2 regions of the Variovorax sp. Soil_C_39 genome follow, and region 2 is predicted to be linked to the other one. Evidence: predicted binding sites of a transcription regulator. Region 2 holds the regulator's gene; the other holds the start of a gene.
The links. Region 2 encodes LexA, which represses DNA repair genes until DNA is damaged. Its sites were predicted from a motif close to ACTGTATNNNNATACAGT; they were not measured.
Positions count from the first base shown of each region.

Region 1: the regulator LexA is predicted to act here: its motif matches at 6,015-6,032, upstream of imuA (translesion DNA synthesis-associated protein ImuA).

Region 1 covers NZ_JBDGJQ010000009.1:210,159-221,420, forward strand. Annotated here, with positions in the region: gene AC3A6J_RS21865 (GntR family transcriptional regulator) at 1-530, opposite strand, end outside; gene AC3A6J_RS21870 (error-prone DNA polymerase) at 731-3,853, opposite strand; gene AC3A6J_RS21875 (Y-family DNA polymerase) at 3,864-5,216, opposite strand; gene imuA (translesion DNA synthesis-associated protein ImuA) at 5,158-5,931, opposite strand; gene AC3A6J_RS21885 (SDR family NAD(P)-dependent oxidoreductase) at 6,433-7,221, opposite strand; gene AC3A6J_RS21890 (TetR/AcrR family transcriptional regulator) at 7,363-7,971, shown strand; gene AC3A6J_RS21895 (PaaI family thioesterase) at 8,102-8,542, opposite strand; gene AC3A6J_RS21900 (enoyl-CoA hydratase) at 8,545-9,333, opposite strand; gene AC3A6J_RS21905 (CaiB/BaiF CoA transferase family protein) at 9,333-10,529, opposite strand; gene AC3A6J_RS21910 (zinc-binding dehydrogenase) at 10,560-11,262, opposite strand, start outside.
Region 2 covers NZ_JBDGJQ010000002.1:728,159-739,420, reverse strand. Annotated here, with positions in the region: gene AC3A6J_RS07560 (3-hydroxyacyl-CoA dehydrogenase) at 1-1,221, opposite strand, end outside; gene AC3A6J_RS07555 (MFS transporter) at 1,352-2,509, opposite strand; gene AC3A6J_RS07550 (D-2-hydroxyacid dehydrogenase family protein) at 2,526-3,533, opposite strand; gene AC3A6J_RS07545 (hypothetical protein) at 3,626-3,997, opposite strand; gene lexA (transcriptional repressor LexA) at 4,142-4,825, opposite strand; gene AC3A6J_RS07535 (asparaginase) at 4,897-5,904, shown strand; gene adk (adenylate kinase) at 5,926-6,582, opposite strand; gene kdsB (3-deoxy-manno-octulosonate cytidylyltransferase) at 6,714-7,481, opposite strand; gene AC3A6J_RS07520 (Trm112 family protein) at 7,478-7,660, opposite strand; gene lpxK (tetraacyldisaccharide 4'-kinase) at 7,641-8,657, opposite strand; gene AC3A6J_RS07510 (ExbD/TolR family protein) at 8,668-9,084, opposite strand; gene AC3A6J_RS07505 (MotA/TolQ/ExbB proton channel family protein) at 9,099-9,731, opposite strand; gene xseA (exodeoxyribonuclease VII large subunit) at 10,045-11,262, shown strand, end outside.

The sequences.
Region 1 (11,262 bases), on a different contig from region 2:
AGGTTGTTGAAAGCACGATGGTGCGCAAAATAGAACCGCTGCGACAGCGTGTGGAGCGGGCGGAGAGCGCGAGCTGCAAATTTGTTTCGCGCGCACTGCGCAACGAACCGCTTGATTTGGAAGTGAAACTGAAGGTACGCCTCGGCCTGCTGCGACTCTCCAGCGCGCTGTATGCCGTCTGCCATTTCGAGCAGTTGTCTGCGCTCGTCGTCGGTGCATCGAACTGCCGCACGAATCGACACCAGTTTCTCCAACACCCGGCGCGCGTCCAGCACCGCCATTTGGTCCTCGACAGAGATTTCGCTCACCACGATCCCCGCGCGCCGGATCACGGTTACGAGACCGTCGATGGCCATGCTCACGACCGCCTCGCGAACCGGAGTGCGGCCGATGTCGAGCAGTTCGCTGAGGGAACCCTCGGTCCAGACGGAGCCCGGAGGCAGAATGAGCGTGACGAACCGCGTTTCCAACTCCCTGCGCGCTTTTTCGACCAGGGTGGGTTCAGGCGTGAAGTGCAGATCTTTATGCATATATCGTTGGAATTCTTGTGAAATACCAAGCGAGGATAGCGTGAACTGGCGGGCTGGAGCCTGCTCGCCACTGCCCCCGCTGCGCTTGCCGATGCCCCGGCGGGCGCGGCATCGGCCGCCCTTCCGAAAGTCTGGCCCGCACGATCCGCTGCGACCAGGCGTAAGCAGCTCTGGCAGATGCGAATCCGTCGGGCAGCGCCCTACCGAAAATCCCGGCTCACCGTCGCCCCTGCCAGACGCCCGAGCAAGGGCGTGAGGTCTTCCAGCCGCGACGCGACCAGGTTCTTCACCGCGCCCTCGCGCTGCCAGGTGCCGTGCACCGCGAGCAGCCGCGCGCCCAGCAGTTCCTGGCGCTGCGCGTCGCGCAGGCTCTTCCAGACGATCGCCTGGACCACGCCGGTCTCGTCTTCGAGCGACACGAAGATCGTGCCCTTCGCGGTCTCGGGCTGCTGGCGCAAGGTGACGATGCCGCAGTGGCTCACCTGCTCGCCGTTCTCCATCGCGTCGAGCTCCCGCGCGGTCATCAGCCCGCGCCGCGCGAGGCGTTCGCGCAGCAAGGCGAGCGGATGCCGGCGCAGCGTCAGGCCGGTCGAGGCGTAGTCGAACACGATCTCCTCGCCCTCGGGCGCGGCGTCGAGTTCAAGAAAATCCTCGTCGACCGGCGCCTCGCGCAGCAGCGCCGGCGCGGCGCGCAGCCCCGCCGCATCCCAGACCTGCTGGCGTCGGTGGCCCGACAGGCTCGCGAGCGCATCGGCGGCGGCCAGCAGCTTCATCTCGTGCAGCTCTAGCCGCGCGCGCAGCGCCAGGTCTTCCGCGCTGTCGAACACCTGCTGCGCGCGGGCCCGGGCAATGCGCGCGGCCGAGGCCGACGCGAGCCCGCCGACCATGCGCAGCCCGAGCCGCACGGCCGGCGTGTGCGCCAGGTCTTCGAGCGTGCAGTCGACGCCGCTGTACATCACGTCGACGGGCCGCACGTCGACACCATGGCGCCGTGCATCCTGAACGAGCTGCGAGGGCGAATAGAAGCCGAGCGGCTGCGAGTTCAACATGGCCGCGAGGAACTCCGCCGGGTGATGGCACTTGATCCAGCAGCTCGCATAGACCAGCAGCGCGAACGAGGCGGCATGGCTTTCCGGAAACCCGTACTCGCTGAAGCCCTTGATCTGCTCGAAGATGGCCCGGGCAAAGCCCTCGTCGTAGCCGCGCGCGGTCATGCCGTCGACGATCTTCGCGTGGTAGTGCTGGAGGCCGCCCTTGCGCTTCCAGGCGGCCATCGCGCGCCGCAACCCGTCGGCCTCGCCCGGCGTGAAGCCCGCGGCCAGGATCGAGATCTGCATCACCTGCTCCTGGAACACCGGCACGCCCAGCGTGCGGCCGAGGGCCTCCTTCAAGGCCTCGCTCGGGTAGACCACCGGCTCCCTGCCCTGTCGCCGGTTGAGGTACGGGTGCACCATGCCGCCCTGGATCGGCCCGGGCCGCACGATCGCGACCTCGATCACCAGGTCGTAGAAGCAGCGGGGCTTGAGCCGCGGCAGCATGCTCATCTGCGCGCGGCTCTCGATCTGGAACACGCCGACGGTGTCGGCCTTGCAGATCATGTCGTAGGTCGCGCTGTCCTCCGCGGGAATGTCCTGCATGCCGAACACGCAGCCCTTGCGCAGCCCGATGAAGTCGAGCGCCTTGCGCATCGCGGTCAGCATGCCGAGCCCGAGGCAGTCGACCTTGAGCAGGCCGAGCGCGTCGAGGTCGTCCTTGTCCCATTCGATCACGGTGCGCTCGGGCATCGAGGCGTTCTCGATCGGCACCATGCGGCACAGCGGCCCCTTGGTCAGCACGAAGCCGCCCGTGTGCTGGCTCAGGTGGCGCGGAGAGCCGATCAATTGCCCGGTCAGCTGCAGCAGTTGCTGCACCTGGAGCGAATCGACCGACAGGCCCACCTCCTGCAGCCGCTCGGGCCGCACCGCACCGCCGTCCCACCACTGGTGCCCCTTGGCGATCGCATCCACCGTCTCCAGCGGCATGCCGAGCGCCTTGCCCACGTCGCGGATCGCGCTCTTCGGCCGGTAGCTGATCACCACGCCGGTGATCGCGGCGCGCTCGCGGCCGTACTTGGCATAAAGGTACTGCAGCACCTCCTCGCGCCGCTCGTGCTCGAAGTCGATGTCGATGTCGGGCGGCTCGTTGCGCTCCTTCGAGATGAAGCGCTCGAACAACACGCTCATGCGGCCGGGGTCGACCTCGGTCACGCCCGTGCAGTAGCAGACCACGCTGTTGGCGGCGCTGCCGCGGCCCTGGCAGAGGATGTGCTGCGAGCGCGCGAACATCACGATGTCCGCCACGGTGAGGAAGTAGTGCTCGTACTTCAGCTCGGCAATGAGCGCGAGTTCGTACTCGATCTGCGTCTGGACCTTGGCCGGAATGCCGTCCGGCCAGCGGCGCCCCGCCCCTTCGTAGGTGATGCGGCGCAGGTAGCCCGCCGGCGTCTCGCCCGCGGGCACCACCTCGTCGGGGTACTGGTAGCGCAGTTCGTCGAGGCTGAAGCTGCAGCGCGCGGCCACCTCGAGCGTCTCGGCGAGCAGCTCGGGCGCATAGGTCTGCGCAAGCCGCAGCCGCGTGCGCAGATGCCGCTCGGCATTGGGCTGCAGTTCGAGCCCGCACTCGGTGAGCGGCTTGCCCAGGCGCGTGGCGGTCATCACGTCCTGCAGCGGTTTGCGCGAGCGCACATGGAAATGCACGTCGCCCGCGGCCACCAGCGGAATCTGCGTGGCCGCGCTGATCTCGCCCAGGCGATGCAGCCACATCTCGTCGTCGAGCAGGCGCAGTTTCTCCACCGCGAACCAGCAGCGCCCGGGGAATTCCCGCTGCAGCCAGCGCGCGAGCCTGCCAAGCTGCGCCGTCGTGGCCATGCGCCGGGGCGAAGCGAGCACCAGGCAGCCGGCGAGTTCGTCGCCGCGAAGCTGCGCGCGCGTCAGCCGGTAGCAGCCCTTCTCCGAGCTGCGGCGCAGCTTGGTGATGAACGCCGACAGGTTGCCGTAGCCCTCGAGATGGCAGGCCAGCACGGTGAGCGTGAACGGCGCGGCCTCCGGGTCGCCCTGCTCGTCAGGCTCGACAAGGAACTGGCTGCCGATCAACAGCTTGAGGCCGTGGTCCTTCGCGGCCACATGCGCGCGCACGACGCCCGCCAGGCTGCACTCGTCGGTGATGGCGAGCGCGGTGTAGCCCAGTTGCTTCGCGCGCTCGACCAGTTCGTGGGGCTGGCTCGCGCCGCGCAAGAAGCTGAAATTGCTCACGCACCGCAGCTCGGCGTAGTCGGGCAGTTTCATCGCGAGCCGATCAGGCGAAGGTGCCGTGCAGGAACCACGCGGTCTCGTCCTGCGCGAGACGCATTTGGAAGATCCAAAGCACGCCGGCATGCTCGCTCACGGCCACCCAGTAGTCCCGCGCGGCATGCCGCGTGGTCTCCTGCGCACCGCCATCGGCATCGGCATCGCAAGCCACCGTGGTGCGGTCCCACCATCCGCCCTCGACACGGTGCGGCCCCGCGAGCAGTTGCAGCACGCCCTGGTAGACCGGCCGGCTGTCGCGCGTCGCGAGGCGCAGCGGCTTCGGCAGGACGAAGGTCGGCTGCGGCACGTCGACGCTGCGGCATCTGGCGCGCGGCGCGGGCTCGGGCGCGGGCCGCCAGCGGCACATCCATTCCAGGCGGTGGTCTTCGAGGACGACGGGGCGCAGCACGCGGTCGGGGCCGAGCCGCGCCGCGATGCGCTCGAGCACCAGCGCCAGGCTCTCGCCCGACTGCCGCGCCTCGGGCAGCATCGACAGGCTCTTCTCCTCGAGCGACAGCACTTCCGTGGCCAGCAACTCGAGGTCGCCCACGGGCGCAAGCAGCTCGACCTTGCCCAGGTGCTCGGCCAGCAGCCGCATCAGGTGGTCGGTGTCGCGCGTGGCCTGGGCCGTGCGCACGGTGAGCTCGCCGCCGTCGCCGGCGCTCCTGGCGCGCATCGCGTCGTGGCACCAGCGCAGGGTGAATGCGGTCACGCCGGATCGCCGCGCCATGAGCCAGCCGGCCATCTGCAGCATCAGGCGGCGCGCGCCGAACAGCATCGCGGGCGCATGCTCGACGCGGGCCATCAGTTCGAGCCGGGCATGGAAGCTTTCGGGCAGCTGCGCCCAGGGATAGATCTCCGGGCGCAGCCCGTAGGCCTGGTCGAGCGCGGTGAGCAGCTGCGCATCGAAGCGACGCGAGAGACCGCCGCGCGGCAAGGCGCGGACCTGGCCGAGCGTGCGGCATCCGAGCCGGGCCAGCGTCGCGTGGTGGGCCGCGACGGCGGTCAGGGTCTCGAGCGGCAGCGCATCGAGCAGCGTTGCGAGCGGCTTCGCGAAACCGTTCGACAGCCCGGCCCGCGCCAGCGCGAGCGCGGCCAGGCCCGTGGGCGCCCAGCCCAGCTGCCGCACGCCGAGGTCGGGCGCTTCCTCGCGCACGCGTTCGACCAGCCGGCGCTTGCCGCCGAAGAGGCGCAGGCTCTGTTCGACTTCCATGACGACCGCCGGGCATGTCAGAAGCGCTTCGAGGACCGCAACGCGCGGGGTGAACTGCAGGCACCACGTCGCAAGCCCATCGAGCGCTTCAGTGCGCGGTTGCGGGCCGTCCGGCAGGTTGTCGGGAAGAAGAGCTGCCCACAGCATGGGAAAGCTCCCGCGATTGGCGGGCCGCGACGAGGCGGCTCGGGTGGCGAAGGCGTGGCGTCAGGATCGCCTCGAGACCGCCGGGCACCGAGGGAAGCCGCAACTCGCCCTCGTGCGGCGGGCCCTTGCGCTTGAGCAGATGGATGCGCAGCTCCCAGTCGATGCCGAAGCGCGCCTGCAGCCGCAGCGGCGCGGCCGAGGCCTCGTGCTCGGCCGCGGCCGGCCGGCACAGCACGACGGGACTGTCGCAGCCCTGGGCACAGACCTGCAGTCGCCGGATCTGCTCCTGGCGGGCCTGCGGCAGCCAGCTGACGAGCATGCCCGCGGCATTGGCCTTGATGAGCTGCTCGGTCGCCCAGAGGCGCTCGACCGGCTTGTCCGCCGCGATCCAGACCAGGTGGCGCTCGTCCAGGCCGAGGTGGTGCAGGCCCGGCAAATGCGGGGCCTTCGGTGGGCCGATGACGACGATCTGCCGGCCCTCGGCCACCAGCGTGCGCATGGCGGGCGCGAGCAGCCGCCACTCGAGCACCGAGGGCTGCACTTGCAGCACTTCGGTCAGCGAGCCGCAGGGCCAGCCGCCGCCGGGCAGCTCGGCGTCGAGGCCGTCGAAGCCTGTGCGCACGGTCGAGGTGACCGGCGAGCCGAGCGCGTCGCCGCGCCAGACGGCGGATTCGATCGCGTGCGGTAGCACGACGCGCGCGCGCCGCGGCTGCACTGAGGGCGGTGGACTTGCAGGGGCCAACGACGGTTCATCGCCATCGGCCCATGACAGGGAAATGGCCAAAAAGGACTCCAATGACTGTATGGATGTACAGTATCGGTCCAAGGCCACCGATGAACAAGAAGGTTTACAAATTCAATGTGTGATCGGTTGCGCCGCTTCCGGCCTGACCACCGAGCCAGCGTGAATTTCGCGTCGGTATCGAACGGCCGGCTCGACGTCCCGACATTTCGCGTCAAGCCGCGAACGCGAACACCCATCCGAACGACCGTGCCGGCCACGTCGTTCCCCGGAACAAGGGGAAGGCGGTGGGAAGAATCAGCTTGAACTCGCCTCGCTTGATCTTCGTGTCAAGGGCATTGACGCTCGCCGCGTGGATGCGGACCAGATCATCATCGTCCCGCACCTCGGGTTCCTTCTTTCCATACCGATCGAAGCGCTTTCATTGGGGACTGTTCATCAGCGTGTCGCTCGTGCGTTCCGGCGCGTTGCCGTTCAGGCGGCGCTTCGATAGCGCTCTGCCACCTGCGCCTGCCGGATGTCCGCGATCAGGGCCTGGCGTGCCGCGTTCAGCGCCTCGAACCGTGCGCCATCGTGCAGTGGCGGAATGGTCACGGGTTCGCGGCGGTCGAAGCCGACCAGCGCGGCATCCACGAGTTCATTCACTTCCATCAGGTCAGGCATCGCACTGGCATCGATGCCGGCACGATCCCAAATCTCGGTACGGGTGCCGGCAGGCAGCACCGCCTGCACATAGACGCCCTTGGGCGAGAGCTCCAGGCTCAGTCCCTGGGACAGGAACAGCACGAACGCCTTGGTCGCACCGTAGACCGACATGCCGAACTCGGGCGCCAGGCCAACCACCGACCCGATGTTGACGATCGCGCCATGGCCGGCCCGCGCCAGGCGCGGGGCGACGGCACTCGCGAGCCTGACCAGTGCCGTGGTGTTGAGCGCGACCAGGCGGGCGACATCGTCTGTCGATTGGTCGATGAACTGCCCGGACAGCGCGGCCCCGGCGTTGTTGATCAGCGTGTCGATCCTGGCGTCCTCGCGCAGACGGGCCTCGACCGCGGCCAGGTCGCCGGGCTCGGTCAGATCGGCCGAAAGGATGTCGACGGCCACACCGGCTTCGTCGCGCAGGCGCGCGGCGAGCGCTTCGAGGCGCGCCTTGTCGCGGGCAACCAGCACAAGGTCGTGGCCGCGGCGTGCGAAGCGCTCGGCATAGATGGTGCCGATGCCGGTCGAGGCGCCGGTGATGAGAACGGTGGAATGGGAGGTCATGTGCTTTCTCTTGGTTAGAAGGTGAATCGCCGTTTTTCATAATGATGTCGATCATCATCTTTGAAGTCAAGAACTTTGATGATGAGTGACATCAATGTATATTTCTGACTTCACGCACGACATACCTCAAGAGATCTGGACATGAAGGTCACCAAAGCGCAGGCGCAAGCAAACCGGGCGCACATCGTCGAGACGGCCTCGACGCTGTTTCGCGAGCGTGGCTACGACGGGGTGGGCATCGCGGACCTGATGGCGGCGGCAGGCTTCACCCACGGCGGGTTCTACAAGCACTTCGGGTCCAAGACCGAGCTGATGGCGGAAGCGGCGAACTGTGGTTTCGCGCAGACGGCCACCAGGGCCGAGGGCGTCGACGCGAGGGAATTCGTCACGCACTATGTGTCGCGCGAGCACCGCGACGCCCCTGGCGAAGGTTGCACGATGGCCGCGCTGTGCGGCGATGCCGCGCGCCAGCCGGAGTCGGTCAAGGCGGCTTTCGCGATCGGCCTGGAAGGCCTGCTGGCCACTCTGGGCAACCCGTTCGACGCGCCGGAGGCAGGCGGTCGGCAAAGCGACGTGCGCGCCAGGCAGATCGACGTCATTGCGCAGGCGATCGGTGCGATCGTGCTGTCGCGGGCCTGTCCCGACGACTCGCCCCTCGCCGACGAGATTCTGGATGTCTGCCGTGCCGCAGCCCTTTCCCGGTTGCCCTCCAAGACGCCTGCCGCCTCTTCTCGCTCGCGGAAGCGGTAGACAGGCTCAGGGGTGTCTCGAAGGCCCCCGGCGATGAAGTCTCACTCCAGCTTCACGCCGGCAGCCTTGATGAGCGGACCCCACTTGTCGCGAAGATCATGGACTGAGTGGCTGGCCAGCAATCCGCCGATCAGCCGCCCAGCCGCATCGCCGTCGAAGAGGCGGTCGCGACGACCGTCCCTTCCGGTTGCTCCAGGATCCCTTCGAGGAACACCACCCGCCGACCCCAGCGCACCACGCGCACGTCGGCCACGCACGGGCCGGGCTGCACGCGACCGAGGTAGCTGACCTTCATCTCGAGGGTGGCGATCGCCGCGCCCTCTTCCCGCGCGCACGCCGCCCATGCCATCGCGTGATCGAGCCAGGCGCCGAGGATGCCGCCCTGGATCACCTCCCCGCCCGAATGCGCGAGCCGCGCCGGCCCCTCGAAGCACACGCGTGCGCGCCCTTCCGGGTGGAGCGCGATGACGCGGTCGAACCCGATCGCGTCCATGAGGTCCTTGGGAAAGCGCGCCGCGTCGGCGGCGATGACGTCCACTTGCGCGCGCGCGAGCATGGCTTCCTGTTCCATCGTCACTGTCCCGTGAACTGCGGCGTGCGCTTCTGCGCGAACGCCCGGCGCCCTTCGGCGTAGTCTTCGCTCGCAACGCACGCCGCGCGCAAGCGCTCGATCTCCGCGTTGTCGGCTTCGGGCGCGAGGCGCCGCGCCAGCGCGATGGAGCGCTTGGCCAGGCGGGTCGTCAGCGGCGCGTTGGCCGCGATCTGCGACAGGACCTCCTCGATGCTCGCGTCGAGTTCGTCCGGCCCGAAGGCAGCCTGCAGCAGGCCAATGCGCAGCGCCTCGGCGCCATCGAAGGTGCGCGCAGTGAAGAACAGCTCCGCCACGCGTGGCGCGCCAAGCCCGTGCACCATGTGCTCGACGCCGCGAAAGGAATAGCCCAGGCCCAGCCTCGCTGCCGGCATGCGAAAGCGCGCGTCCAGGGCGCCGTAGCGCAGGTCGCAGGCCATTGCAAGGCCAAGACCGCCGCCCATGCACACCCCCCGGATGCTCGCCACGACGGGATGCGGGCATGCCATCAATGCAAGCTGGGCGTCCTCCACCGCCGCGTCGTAGTCGCCGCTGCCCGATGCGGCGCTTCGCTTCGTGTCGAACTCCGTGATGTCGGCGCCCGAGACGAAGGCCCGCTCCCCTTCGCCTCGCAGCAGGACCACCCGGATGTCGCCCTCTTCGGCGAACTCCCTCGTGCGCGCCGCCAGCTCATGCCACATGCCGAGCGACATGGCGTTGAACTTGCCGGGGTTGTCGATGCGCAACTCGCCGATGGCGCCGCGGCGCACCGTGATGATTCTTCCCTCGGCCATCAGATCACCGCCTTCTCGCGCAGCGAGGCGATCTCGGCGTCGCCATAGCCCGCCTCGCGCAGCACCTCGTCACTGTGCTCGCCCACCGATGGCGCCGGCGACGCCAGCGCCGCCGGTGTCCGCTCGAGCACGATCGGCTGCGTGATCATGCGCAGCGGCGCGCCCGACTCCGTCGGGATTTCGCCGACGACTTTCAGGTGGTGCACCTGTTCGTCGTCGAACATTTGGGGCACCGTGTACACGGGGCCGGCCGGGATACCGGCGGCATTGAGCGCCTGCACCCAGTGCGCCACGGGCTTCGTCTGGAAGAGGCTTTGCACCGTGGCATTGATCTCGCGCCGATTGCGCACGCGATCGGCGTTGAGCCTGAATTCGGGATGGTCCAGCCAGTCGAGGCGCTCGATCGCCTTGCAGAAGGCCTTCCACTGGCCTTCGCCCGAAACCCCGATGTTCAGTGCACCGTCAGCGGCCTCGAACATGCCCATGGGCGCAGACGTCGGATGGTCGTTGCCTTCTTGGGCCGGCACGTCGCCGTCCACGAGATAGCGAGCGGCCTGGAAGTCCATCATGGCGATCTGCGAATGCAGAAGCGACGCATGGACCCACTGGCCCTCGCCCGACTGCTCACGCTCGAGCAGCGCCACCATGATGCCGATCGCGGTGTACAGGCCGGTCGCGGAGTCCGAAACGGCGATGCCGGCGCGCACCGGACCGCTCTCCTTGAAGCCGGTGACCGACATCAGGCCGCCCATGCCCTGGATGACCTGGTCGAAGCCCGGCCGCCAGGCGTAGGGGCCGTCCTGGCCATAGCCCGAGATGCTTGCCAGGATGACCCGCGGGTTGATCCGCCGCAGGGTTTCGTAGTCGAGGCCGAGGCGGGCCTTGACGTCGGGGCGCCAATTCTCCAGCACCACGTCGGCATCCTTGACGAGCCGGTGCAGCACGTCGACGCCCTCGGGCTTCTTCAGGTTCAGCGCGAGGCCGCGCTTGTTGCGGTTGAGGTTCTGGAAGTCGCCGCCCTTGCGCTTGGCCGCGAACATCGCGTCGTTGGGGTCGACCCCCGGCGGCGGCTCGATGCGGATGACGTCCGCGCCGAAGTCCGCGAGCATGCGCGCGCAGGTGGGGCCCGCGCGAACGCGCGACAGGTCGAGGATTCGGAACCGCTTCAGGGCGGCCGAGGCGTTGAGCGATGGCATCTTCATGTCTCCTAGGTTGATCCTGGGGCGTCAGAGGTCGAGGACGACCTTGCCGAAATGGGCGTTCGCCGCGACGAAGTCGAGCGCGGCGCGTGCCTCTTCGAAGGGATAACGGGCGGCGACCGGCAACCGCAGGTCGCCTCGGGACAGCGCGTCCCAGAGGTCGGCACGCATGCGGCCCGCGATCTCCCGCACCTCTTCCGGGCTGCGGGTTCGAAAGGTCGCTCCCACGTAGCTGATCCGGCGCAGCGAATGCAGGTCGAAGTCGAACGTCCCGCTGAACCCGCCCATGCGTCCGACGTTCACGATGCGCCCGAGGATGCGCGTGGCCCGCAGGGTCTCGTTGATGCCTGGCCCGGCGATGAAGTCGACAACGAGATGGGCACCCTCGCCTCCCGTGGCCGCCAGCACCTCGTCGGCCCAGTCGGTCGCACGTCCGTCGACCACGTGGGTGGCGCCAAACTCGCGCAGCCTTGCTTGCCGCGAGGGCGTCGTGGATGTGGCGACAACCGCCGAAGCGTCGAGCCTGCGTGCAATCTGCATCGCCATGAGCCCCACGCCGCTGCTCGCGCCATGGACGAGAACCGTCTCGCCGCGCGTGAACCTGCCGCTGGCCGTCAGCGCCTCGTGGGCGGTTTGCAGCGCGATCGGAAGCGCCGCAGCCGAAGCCGCATCGATGCCCAGCGGCAGCGGATAGACGCGGCCCCAATCCGTCACCGCGTACTCTGCGTAG
Region 2 (11,262 bases):
GACGGCCTTGCCGTCGCGCGCGAAGAGCGCATGCGCTGCATCGCGCATGTCGCGCCGCGTGGCCGGGTTGGTGGCCAGCACGCGGCGTCGCGTGGCGGCGTCGTCGACCAGCATGTCGATGCCGACGGTGCGCGTGGCGTCCAGGCGCTCGACGGCGGCGATCGTGGTCACGTCGAAGCCGAGCGGCGCCACGAGGATCAGCGAGCCCGGTGCCGCCGTGGCGCCGCTGTCGATCTGCGCGCCCAGCGTGTTGATCAGGCGCAGCAGTTCGGCACGGCGTGCGGCACGCGGCGAGACCCAGACCGAAGGCAAGGTGCCCACGCTCGGCGGCAGTGGTTCGGCGTCCTGCTGCTGGGCCCCGTCGGCGTAGCGATAGAAGCCCTCGCCGGTCTTGCGCCCGAGCACGCCGGCCGCGAGGCGCTGCGCGGTGATCACGCTGGGCCGGAAGCGCGGCTCCTCGTAGTACTGGTGGTAGATCGACTCCATCACCGGGTGCGACACGTCGAGCGCGGTCAAGTCCATCAGCTCAAAGGGGCCGAGGCGGAAGCCCGCCTGGTCCTTGAGGATGCGGTCGACCGTGGCGAAGTCGGCCACGCCTTCGCCGACGATGCGCAGCGCCTCGGTGCCGTAGCCGCGGCCGGCGTGGTTGACGATGAAGCCGGGCGTGTCCTGTGCCTGCACGGCGCTGTGGCCCATCTGTGCGGCGTAGCCCGCCAGCCGCTTGCAGGTGTCGGGTGATGTGCGGAAGCCGGCCACGACCTCGACCACCTTCATCAGCGGCACGGGGTTGAAGAAATGGAAGCCCGCCATCCGCTCGGGATGCGCGAGCCCGGCGGCGATCGCCGTGACCGAGAGCGACGAGGTATTGGTGGCGAGCGTGGCCGCAGGCGTGACGATCGCCTCGAGTTCGCGGAACAGCTTGCGCTTGACTTCGAGGTCTTCGACCACCGCTTCGATCACGAGGTCGCAGCCGGCCAGGGCGGCGATCGAATCGACCGCCTTGACGCGCGCAAGCTGCGCGTCGCGCGTCGGCACGTCGATCCTGCCTTTCTCGTGCAGCTTGTTCCATTGGGCCGCAAGGGCTTCGCGCCCGCGCTCCGCGGCGCCCGCGAAACTGTCGAGCAGCAGTACCTCGCTGCCGGCCTGGGCGGCGATCTGGGCGATGCCCCGCCCCATTGCGCCGGCGCCGACGACGCCGATCCGGGTGTAGTTGACTGTCATTGGAGAAGGATTTTCACTGGTTGAGAAATTCGGGCCGGCGGGCGGCTGCCCCGACCGCGGTGTTTCGAGCAGACTGCGATTTTGCCGCCATGGCCGGAACGGGCGCTGCGGGTTTCTCGCAGCAGGCGCGTCAGGCCGCCCGGCCGCTGCGGTCGATGGCCACGCTCGCGCCGATGGCGACCAGCAGCAGCGCAAGGCCGACCCAGTTCATCCATGCCGATGCGTCGTTGGCCAGCAGCCATCCGCCGAGCGCGGCACCGACGGCCTGGCCCGTGTAGATGCCCGAGCTGTTCAGCGCCACCGAGCCGGGCGCGAGCGCTGGCGCCAGGCTCACCAGCCGAGCCTGCTGCGCCGAATTGGTGGCGAAGCATCCGAGCCCCCAGGGCACGATCACCGCGGCCAGCCAGGGCAGGGTGGGCGCCCAGGGCCAGAGGAACAGACTCAGCGCGATCAGCGAACTCGTCAACAGCACCATGCGGCCTGCACCGACGCGGTCGATGAAGCGGCTCACGACCATGTTGCCCAGCACGCCGAAAACGCCGAACAGGCCCCACACCAGGCTCAACGTGGTGGGGTCTGCGCCGAAGTCCTGCTTAAGGACCGGGCCGAAGTAGCTGGACAGGACGAACTGGCCGGCACCCTGCAGCGCCGTGACCGCGACGATGCCCATCAGCACCGGGCTGCGCAGCACGCGCGACCATGCGGCCTTGGACAGTGCTGCGGGATGGATCCCCTGCGGCAGCGTCAGCCAGACCCAGGCTGCGCTCGCGACGCTCAGCACCGCGATGGCCACGAAAGCCATGCGCCATCCAAAGTGCCCCCCGATCAGCGCACCGATCGGGAGGCCCAGCACCGAGGCCAGCGACCAACCGAGAAAGACGAAGGTCACCGCACGCCCGCGCTGTTCCGGTGCCACCAGCAAGCCGGCACAGGCGGCGGCTTGCGGCGTGAAGACCGCTGGCGCGATCACCGTGAGCATGCGCACCGGCAGCAGGGCGCCGAAGCTGGGCATCGCGGCCGCAATGGCGTGCCATGCCGCGTACCAGAGGAGCGAAAGCGCGAGCAGCTGGCGGCGGTCCCAGCCCGCGACCGCGGCCGCCAGCAGCGGCGCGCCGATGCACATCACGATGGCCGCGACCGTGATGAGCTGCCCTGCCGTCGCGACGGAGACCGCGAGCGATGCGCTGATCTCGTTGAGCGTGCCGGGCACCACCATCACGCCCGTGCCAATCACGAAGTTGCCGGCCAGCAGCGCCCAGAGCGCACCCCGGGACGCCGACCGGCTCACGGAGCCGTCTCCGGACTCACCGGCGGACCTGCAGGGCGCCGGGATTCACGATGTTGGTGGGGTTGCCCTTGATGAAGCTCACGACGTTGTCGAAGGCCTGCCCGAAATAGCTCTCGTAGCTTTCCTGCTCGACATAGCCGATGTGCGGTGTGCAGATGCAGTTTTCGAGGCGCAGCAGTGCGTGGCCCTGCAACGGCGGTTCGCTCTCGAACACGTCGATCGCCGCGAGGCCCGGCCGGCCGCGGTTCAAGGCGGCGAGCAGCGCATCGGCCTCGACCAGTTCGGCCCGCGAGGTGTTGACGAAGAGCGCTGTCGGCTTCATGCGCGAGAGGTCCTCGAGCGTGACGAGGCCCACGGTCTCTTCGTTGAGCCGCAGGTGCACCGACAGCACGTCGGCCGCGGCAAAGAACTCCTGGCGGTTCTGCGCCACCTGGAAGCCGTCGGAACGCGCCTTGGCGCAGCTCGCCTCGCGGCCCCAGATCACGACCTGCATGCCGAACGCCTGGCCGTAGCGCGCCACCAGTTGGCCGATGCGACCATAGCCCCAGATGCAGAGCGTCTTGCCCTTGAGCACCGAGCCGAGCCCGAAGTTGGGCGGCATCGACGCCGACTTGAGACCCGACTGCTGCCACGCGCCGTGCTTGAGGTTGCTGATGTACTGCGGCAGCCGGCGCATGGCCGCCATGATCAGCGCCCAGGTGAGTTCGGCGGGCGCCTGCGGCGAGCCGCTGCCCTCGGCCACAGCCACGCCGCGCTCGGTGCAGGCCGCGACGTCGATGTGGCCGCCGACGCGGCCGGTCTGGGAAATGAGTTTGAGCCGGGGCAGCTTCTCGATCAGCTGCCGCGAGATGTGGGTGCGCTCCCGGATCAGCACGATCACGTCGGCGTCTTTCAGGCGCACCGAGAGCTGGCCGATGCCTTTCACGGTGTTGGTGTAGACCTTGGCGGCGTAGGCGTCGAGCTTGGCGGCGCAGCGCAGCTTGCGCACGGCGTCCTGGTAATCGTCGAGGATCACAATATTCATGGCGTGCAATTGTGCCTCGCAGCACTGGCACGGCGCGCGCCTGAACGTTTGGATACCCGGCCCCGGGGAAAGTCACCGGGGCGTGCACGGGCTCAGTGCAGGTGCGCGGACCGCGGTGCGGCACTCACGGCTTCCATGGCCTCGAGCGCGGCGAGCCGGTCGAGCTCGGCGCAGACATCGGCCATACGCCCCGAAATCACCATCCGGTTGGTGCTGCGTTTTTCGCCCTGGTGATCGACCACGCGGATCACGCGCAGCGGCCGTGCAGGCGCGGCAGCGGCCTTGGGTGCCGCCTGGGCATGGGGCCGGGCCGCGCAGGCAGGGCGAACGACGAGGCCGCCATGCAAGCCTGCGGACGCAGCACGGCCATCGCGGTGGCGGGCACTGCGCGCGGGCAGCAACCGGCTGGCCAGCGACTGCAGCGGCATCCAAAGGTCAACGATAGCGAGAAGGGCGATTCCCATGTGAACTCCAAGAAGGTTTGAGGTTGAACACAGGCAGGATTGCTTTCGCCGGACGCAACAGGGTGATGGCGCCAGTTGCGCCATACGCCCGCCACCTGTTGCGGCTGGATGGATGGTTTCGGTTGTCAGCAGCCGGTTTGGCGGCTACATCAGCATGGTGTTGCGGATCAGGCCCACGGCAAGGCCCTCGATCTCGAACGGCTCGCCGGGCTGGACCACGATGGTCGGATAGTCGGGGTTTTCAGCGTGCAGCTCGATCACCTGCTTGTTGCGCTTGAGGCGCTTGACAGTGACTTCGTCGCCGAGGCGGGCCACCACGATCTGGCCGTTGCGGGCTTCCTTGGTGGCTTGCACCGCGAGCAGGTCGCCGTCCATGATGCCGGCGTCGCGCATCGACATGCCGCGCACCTTGAGCAGGTAGTCGGGCTGCTGCTGGAACAGGGTGTTTTCGACGTAGTAGGTCTGGTCGACGTGCTCCTGCGCGAGGATCGGCGAGCCCGCGGCCACGCGGCCGATGAGCGGCAGCGCGAGCTGCGCCATGCCGGGCAGCGAGAGCGAGAACTGCCCGCCTTCGCGGTGCCGGGTCTCGTTGAGCGAGCGCAGCGCGTCGCCCTTGAGCCGGATGCCGCGCGAGGTGCCGCTGACGAGTTCGATCACGCCCTTGCGGGCCAGCGCCTGCAGATGCTCCTCGGCCGCGTTCGCGGATTTGAAGCCGAGTTCGTTGGCGATCTCGGCGCGCGTGGGTGGCGCGCCAGTGCGTGCGATGGCGCTCTGGATCAAGTCCAGGATCTGTTGCTGGCGGGCGGTAAGCTTCACGGCAAACTGCATAGTGGTTCCTTGCGGCACTGGCTAGATATCCAGTAACTGTATTTTTAACCAGTTTTTAAAAGTTGGCAAGCATGGTGAATTCATCAGGTCCTGGTGTGCGGCGTATCGTGGTGTTGGGCACGGGCGGCACCATCGCAGGCCGCGCCGCCGATGACGGCGACAACATCGGTTACACCGCGGGCGAGGTCGTGGTGGCCGATCTGCTTGGCGGCATCGGTGCCCCCGCGGGCTTTGCGCTCGTGGCCGAGCAGGTTGCCCAGCTCGACAGCAAGGACATGGGCTTTGACGTCTGGCTGCAACTCGCCGAGCGCTGCGCTGTGTGGCTCGCCGAGCCTGACGTGGCGGGCGTGGTGGTCACCCATGGCACCGACACCATCGAGGAGACGGCCTTCTTCCTCCACTCGGTGCTCGCGCCGGCCAAGCCGATCGTGTTGACCTGCGCCATGCGCCCGGCAAGCTCCCTCTCGCCCGATGGCCCGCAGAACCTGCGCGATGCCGTCGCGGTCGCCGGCGCGACGGGCGCGAAAGGGACGACTGTGGTCTGTGCCGGCACGGTGCATGGTGCGCTCGACGTCCAGAAGGTGCACACGTACCGTCCTGATGCGTTTGCATCGGGCGACGCCGGCCCGGTCGCCTACGTGGAAGAGGGTGTGGTTCGGCGCCTGCGGGACTGGCCCGGCGCCGTGCCGGGCGGCGCTGGCGTAGGGCTGCGCGCGGTCGCGGGAGCGGTCGCGGCGGCAGGGTGGCCGCGGGTCGAGATCGTCATGAGCCATGCCGGCGCCAGCGGCGCGCTGATCGACCTGCTGTGCCAGGAGCGCGCCGGCGGCGTCGCCGAGCCGGTCCGCGGACTGGTCGTGGCGGCCACCGGCAATGGCACACTGCACCAGACGCTCGAGGCTGCTGCCGTGCGCGCGGAACAGGCTGGTATCCCGGTGTTGCGCGCCACGCGTTGCGCGAGCGGCCGCATTCTGCCGCGGCCCGACGACCGGCTGCGCGATGCGGGCGCGCTGACGCCGGTCAAGGCGCGCGTTGCGTTGATGCTCGAACTGCTGGGAAGGGGAAAAGAAGACGCCGCCTGAACCGCAGCGCCGGCGCGGCGCTCAGCTGCTCAGGGCCGCCAATGCGCGCTGCGTGATCTCGTCGACCGTACCGACGCCCTTGATGGCGCGGTACTTGGGCGCATTGGCCGGGTCGGCCTTGGCCCATGCGGAGTAGTAGTCGACCAGCGGACGGGTCTGCTCGCTGTAGACCTCGAGGCGCTTGCGAACGGTTTCTTCCTCGTCGTCCTTGCGCTGGATCAGGTCTTCGCCCGTGACGTCGTCCTTGCCTTCGACCTTCGGCGGATTGAACTTGACGTGGTAGGTGCGGCCCGACGCAGGATGCGAGCGTCGGCCGCTCATGCGTTCGATGATGTCGCTGAACGGCACGTCGATCTCGAGCACGTAGTCGAGCTTGACGCCGGCCGCCTTCATGGCGTCCGCCTGGGGGATCGTGCGTGGGAAACCGTCGAACAGGAACCCGTCGGCGCAGTCGGGTTGCCCGATGCGTTCCTTCACGAGATTGATGATCAGGTCGTCGCTCACGAGGCCACCCGATTCCATGATCGACTTGGCTTGTTGTCCGAGCGGGGTGCCCGCCTTGACCGCCGCGCGCAGCATGTCGCCGGTGGAAATCTGGGGAATGCCGTACTTCTGGCAGATGAAAGTGGCTTGCGTGCCTTTGCCCGCCCCGGGCGCGCCCAGCAAAATTAGTCTCATGATGTCCTCGGACGGTTCTTAGATTTTGTGTCGCACCCCATGCGGCCCGAGGGCCGCCCAAGGCGGAATTGCTTCGAGGATAGCATGCGAGGACGGGCGAAATTCCCGCTGCCGCCCTCTGTGCGGGGGCTTCAGCGCACGCTCGCGAAGACCGCGCGGACGCGCGCGAGGTCTTCGGGTGTGTCGACGCCGGGGCCCGGCGCAGTCTGGCTCACATGCACCGCGATGCGGTGACCGTGCCAGAGCGCACGCAACTGTTCGAGCGCCTCGGTGGCCTCGATCGGCGCCGGCGGCAGCGACGGAAAACGCCGCACGAAACCGGCACGGTAGCCATAGATGCCGATGTGGCGCAGCGGCGCGGGCGAGGGCAGCACACCGGGTGCCGCGCCGCCGGCCGAGCCATCGCGCCACCAGGGGATTGGCGCCCGGCTGAAATAGAGCGCGTGGCCTTCGGCGTTGAGCACGGCCTTGACCACGTTTGGATTCACGAAGTCGGCCACCGACTCGATGGCGTGCACTGCGGTGCTCATCGCGGCGCCGGGGTGGGCCGACAGCGTGGCGGCCACGGCATCGATCAGCGCCGGATCGATCAGCGGTTCGTCGCCCTGGACATTGACCACGATGTCGTCGCCGTCGAGCCCAAGCTGTTCGCAAGCCTCGGCCAGGCGGTCGCTGCCGCTCGCATGGTCCTGCCGCGTGAGCACGGCCTCGACCCCATGTTCCCGGCAGGCATCGACGATGGACCCATGGTCCGCTGCGACCACCACGCGCGCCGCGCCCGACGCGGCGGCGCGCAGGGCCACGCGAACGACCATGGGCAGGCCGGCGATGTCGGCCAGCGGTTTGTCGGGCAGCCGCGTCGACGCCAGGCGCGCCGGCACCAGGACGGTGAAGCTCACCGCCCCAGCTCTTCGTCGGACAGGGTGCGCGCCTCGTTCTCGAGCAGCACGGGAATGCCGTCGCGCACCGGGTAGGCGAGGCGGGCGCTGCGCGAGCAGAGCTCCTGCTTCTCGGCGTTCCAGGTCAGCGGGCCCTTGGTGACGGGGCAGACGAGCAGTTCAAGCAGCTTGGTGTCCATCGAGCGATGATAGCTTTGCGTCGAGCGCAGCGAAGAACGCGGCCGACGGCGCGAAGTCGAGCGGCACCGCGAGCGCTTCCGGGGCCTTGCGCCACAGCTTGACCGCGTCCTTCTCGGTGCAGAGCAGCCGCTGCCCGGCGAGCGCGGGCGTTTCCCAATCGGCAAAATCGTGGTGGTCGGGCAGTGCGATGGTCCGGGACAGCGTGAGCCCGCGTGCGCGCAGCATCTCGAAGAAGGCTTCGGGCCGCGCAATGGCTGCAAGCGCGATCACGGGATGGCCTGCGAGCGCAGCCAGCGGAATGCGTGTGCCGTCGCGCGCCACCGTGTCGGGCGCGAGCGCACGGGTCGCGGTGTAGCCGCCCGCGAAGGCAGGCTTCGCGCCGCTGTGGAGCACCAGGTCGCAGGCGCGCGGCCAGCGCTCGCGCAGCGGTCCGGCAGGAAGCCGCCAGCCGTTGCCGACGCCGCGGTCGTCGAACACGCAGATCTCGATGTCGCGGGCGAGCGCGAGGTGCTGCAGCCCGTCGTCGCTCACGATGACCTGCGTGGCCGGGTAGCGGGCGAGCAGGGCCCGCGCGGCCTCGATGCGGCGCCGCGCCACGAATACCGGCGCCCCGGTGGCGCGATGGATCAGTGCCGGCTCGTCACCCACTTCTGCAGGTGCGCTCTCGGCGAGCACCTCGCGGCAATCGGTGGTGCGGCGGCCATGGCCGCGCGAGATCACGCCCACGCGCAGGCCACGCGCCTGAAGATGCCGCACGATGGCCATCACCACCGGCGTCTTGCCGGCACCGCCCGCGATCACGTTGCCCACCACGATGACCGGCACGCCGGCGCGCTCGGATCGGAGCCATCCCAGCCGGTAGAGCGAACCGCGCAGCGCGAAGAGCGCTGCATACAGCAGCGACAGCGGCCACAGCAGGCAGGCCGGCAGGCCGCGTCGCAGCCAGGCCCGCTGCAGCCGGGAGGCCGATGCGTTGCGCGCCTCGGGCTGCTGCACTTGGCGGCCCTCAGTGCGTCGTCGACTGCGCGGCGAAGGTGATCTGCACCAGGCCCGCGCGGCGTGCGGCTTCCATCACCGTGATCACCGACTGGTGCGGGCTGCTCGCGTCCGCGCTGATGATGACGACGCTGTCCTTGCCGCCGGTCGCGGCTGCGGCCAGGGCGGCGGCCACGGCATCCACGCCGCGATCCGCCAGCGCGGTCTTGTTGATCGAATACCGGCCGTCGGCCGACACCGCAACGATCACTTCCTTCGGATAGTCGCGCTGGGCATCGACATCGGCCGTCGGCAGCCGCAGCTGCATCTCGGTGAATTTGCTGTAGGTGGTCGACAGCATCAGGAAGATCAGCACCACCAGCAGCACGTCGATGAACGGGATCAGGTTGATCTCCGGCTCGTCGCGCGCGCCGTGGCGAAACTGCATGCGGCCGGGGCGGCTCATCTGCGCAGGGCGCTCAGATGGCGCGCGAAGCGTTCGCCCGACAGTTCGAGGTGCAGCAGGTATTCGTCGACCCGGGTGCGGAAGTAGCGCCAGAAGATCAGCGTCGGAATGGCCACGATCAGGCCGAACGCCGTGTTGTAGAGCGCGATCGAGATGCCGTGGGCGAGCTGTGCGGGATTGCCCGAACCCACCGCGCCGCTGCCGGGCGACTGCGAGCCGAAGATCTCGATCATGCCGATGACCGTGCCGAGCAGGCCGAGCAGCGGCGCCGCCGACGCAATGGTGGCCAGCGCCGGCAGGTAGCGTTCGAGCCGGTGCGCCACGGTGCGGCCCGACGCCTCCATGGCGGCGCGCAGGTCTTCCTCGGTGCACAGCGGGTTGGCATTGAGCGCCCGCAGGCCGGCGGCCAGCACCTGGCCGAGCATCGAATTCTGTTCGAGCCGGGTGACCACGTCGGGCCCCGGCACGGCGCCGTGCGAGACGGTGATGGCCTCGTCGAGCAGCTTGGGCGGCAGGACCTTCACGGTCTTGAGGTTCACGAAACGTTCGATCACCAGCGCGAGCGCAATGACGGAGCAGGCGAGCAATGGCCAGATCGGCCAGCCCGCGGCAACAATGATGGAAAACAAGAAAATCCTCCGGCCCGTAGACTGCAAATGCGCGGCGATTATCCCCCGAGCGCAGCCCGCTAAACGCGGCACGCTTCCTGTAAGCGAAGACGCACAGATTCTGTGGATAACTTTGTGACTAACCCATTGCGCAATGCGTCCGAACCCGCATGGGGCGGGCTTCTCATTAGATCGACTGAATTTTGAGCACTCCTTTTTTCAATGAAATCAAGGGCTTGCACGACAAACCGTGCTTTTGTTCCATGCCTGGTGCCGCCTGCCGGGGCCCGGCGGGCGACTGTGGAAGAGTGGCGACACGCCGCTCGTGCGCTTCGTGAGCTGGCGTGAGCCGGCTGCGGCGCCCGGGCCGCGCATCTGGGCCGTCGGTGCGCTCTGCCGTGCGGTGGCCGACGCGCTCGACGCGCGCTTCAATCCGGTCGCGGTTCGTGGCGAGATCTCGGGCTTCTCGCGCGCGTCGAGCGGCCACTGCTATTTCTCGTTGAAGGACGAATCGGGCCAACTGCGCTGCGCCATGTTCCGGCGTGCCGCAAGCCTGCTCGACTTCTCGCCGCGCGACGGCGATCAGGTCGAGGTGCGGGGCCGGCTCGCCGTCTACGAGCCGCGCGGCGACCTGCAACTTGTCGTCGAGAGCCTGCAGCGGGCGGGGCAGGGTGCGCTTTTCGAGCAGTTCCTGCAGCGCAAGGCCCGGCTCGAGGCCGAGGGGCTCTTCGACACGGCCCGCAAGCGGGCGCTGCCGCTGATGCCGCGTTCGGTCGGCCTCGTGACCTCGCTCGGCGCTGCGGCTTTGCACGACGTGGTCACGGCGCTGCGTCGCCGCGCGCCGCACATTCAGGTGGTCCTCGCGCCGGCGGCCGTGCAGGGTGCCGGCGCGCCGGCCGAACTGGTGCGCGCGCTGCAGTCGCTCTATGCGTTCACGCCCGCTGTCGACGTGATCCTGCTGGTGCGCGGCGGCGGATCGATCGAGGACCTCTGGGCTTTCAACGACGAGTCGCTGGCGCGTGCCATCGTCCAGAGCCCGGTGCCCCTGGTCTGCGGCGTGGGCCACGAAACCGACTTCACCATCGCCGATTTCTGCGCCGACCTGCGCGCGCCCACGCCCACGGCGGCCGCGGAACTCGTGAGCGCCCCGCAGGCCGTGTGGCTCGGCGCGCTCGACCTGCTCGACGAGCGCCTCGGCGATGCCCTCGGCACGCGGCTCGACGCACTCGGGCAACGGCTGGACCAGGCCGCGGCACGCCTGGGGCGGCCGTCGGGCATGGTGGCACGCCACCAGTTGCGGTTGGCTCACCATTCGCAGCGGCTGCGCTATGCGGCCATGTCCCGCATCGAGCGGCTCGGGCAAACGCCGCGCGCGATGGCGGCCGACTTTCCGCTGAAGCTCGTGCGCGTCATGGCCGAGCGCCGCGAACGGCTCGAAAGGGTTGCGGCGCGCCTTCGGCTGCTCGACCCGGCGCTCGTGCTGCAGCGCGGCTATGCCCTGCTCAGCGACGCCAGCGGCCGCACGGTCGTCAGCGCGAAGAATCTCCACGCC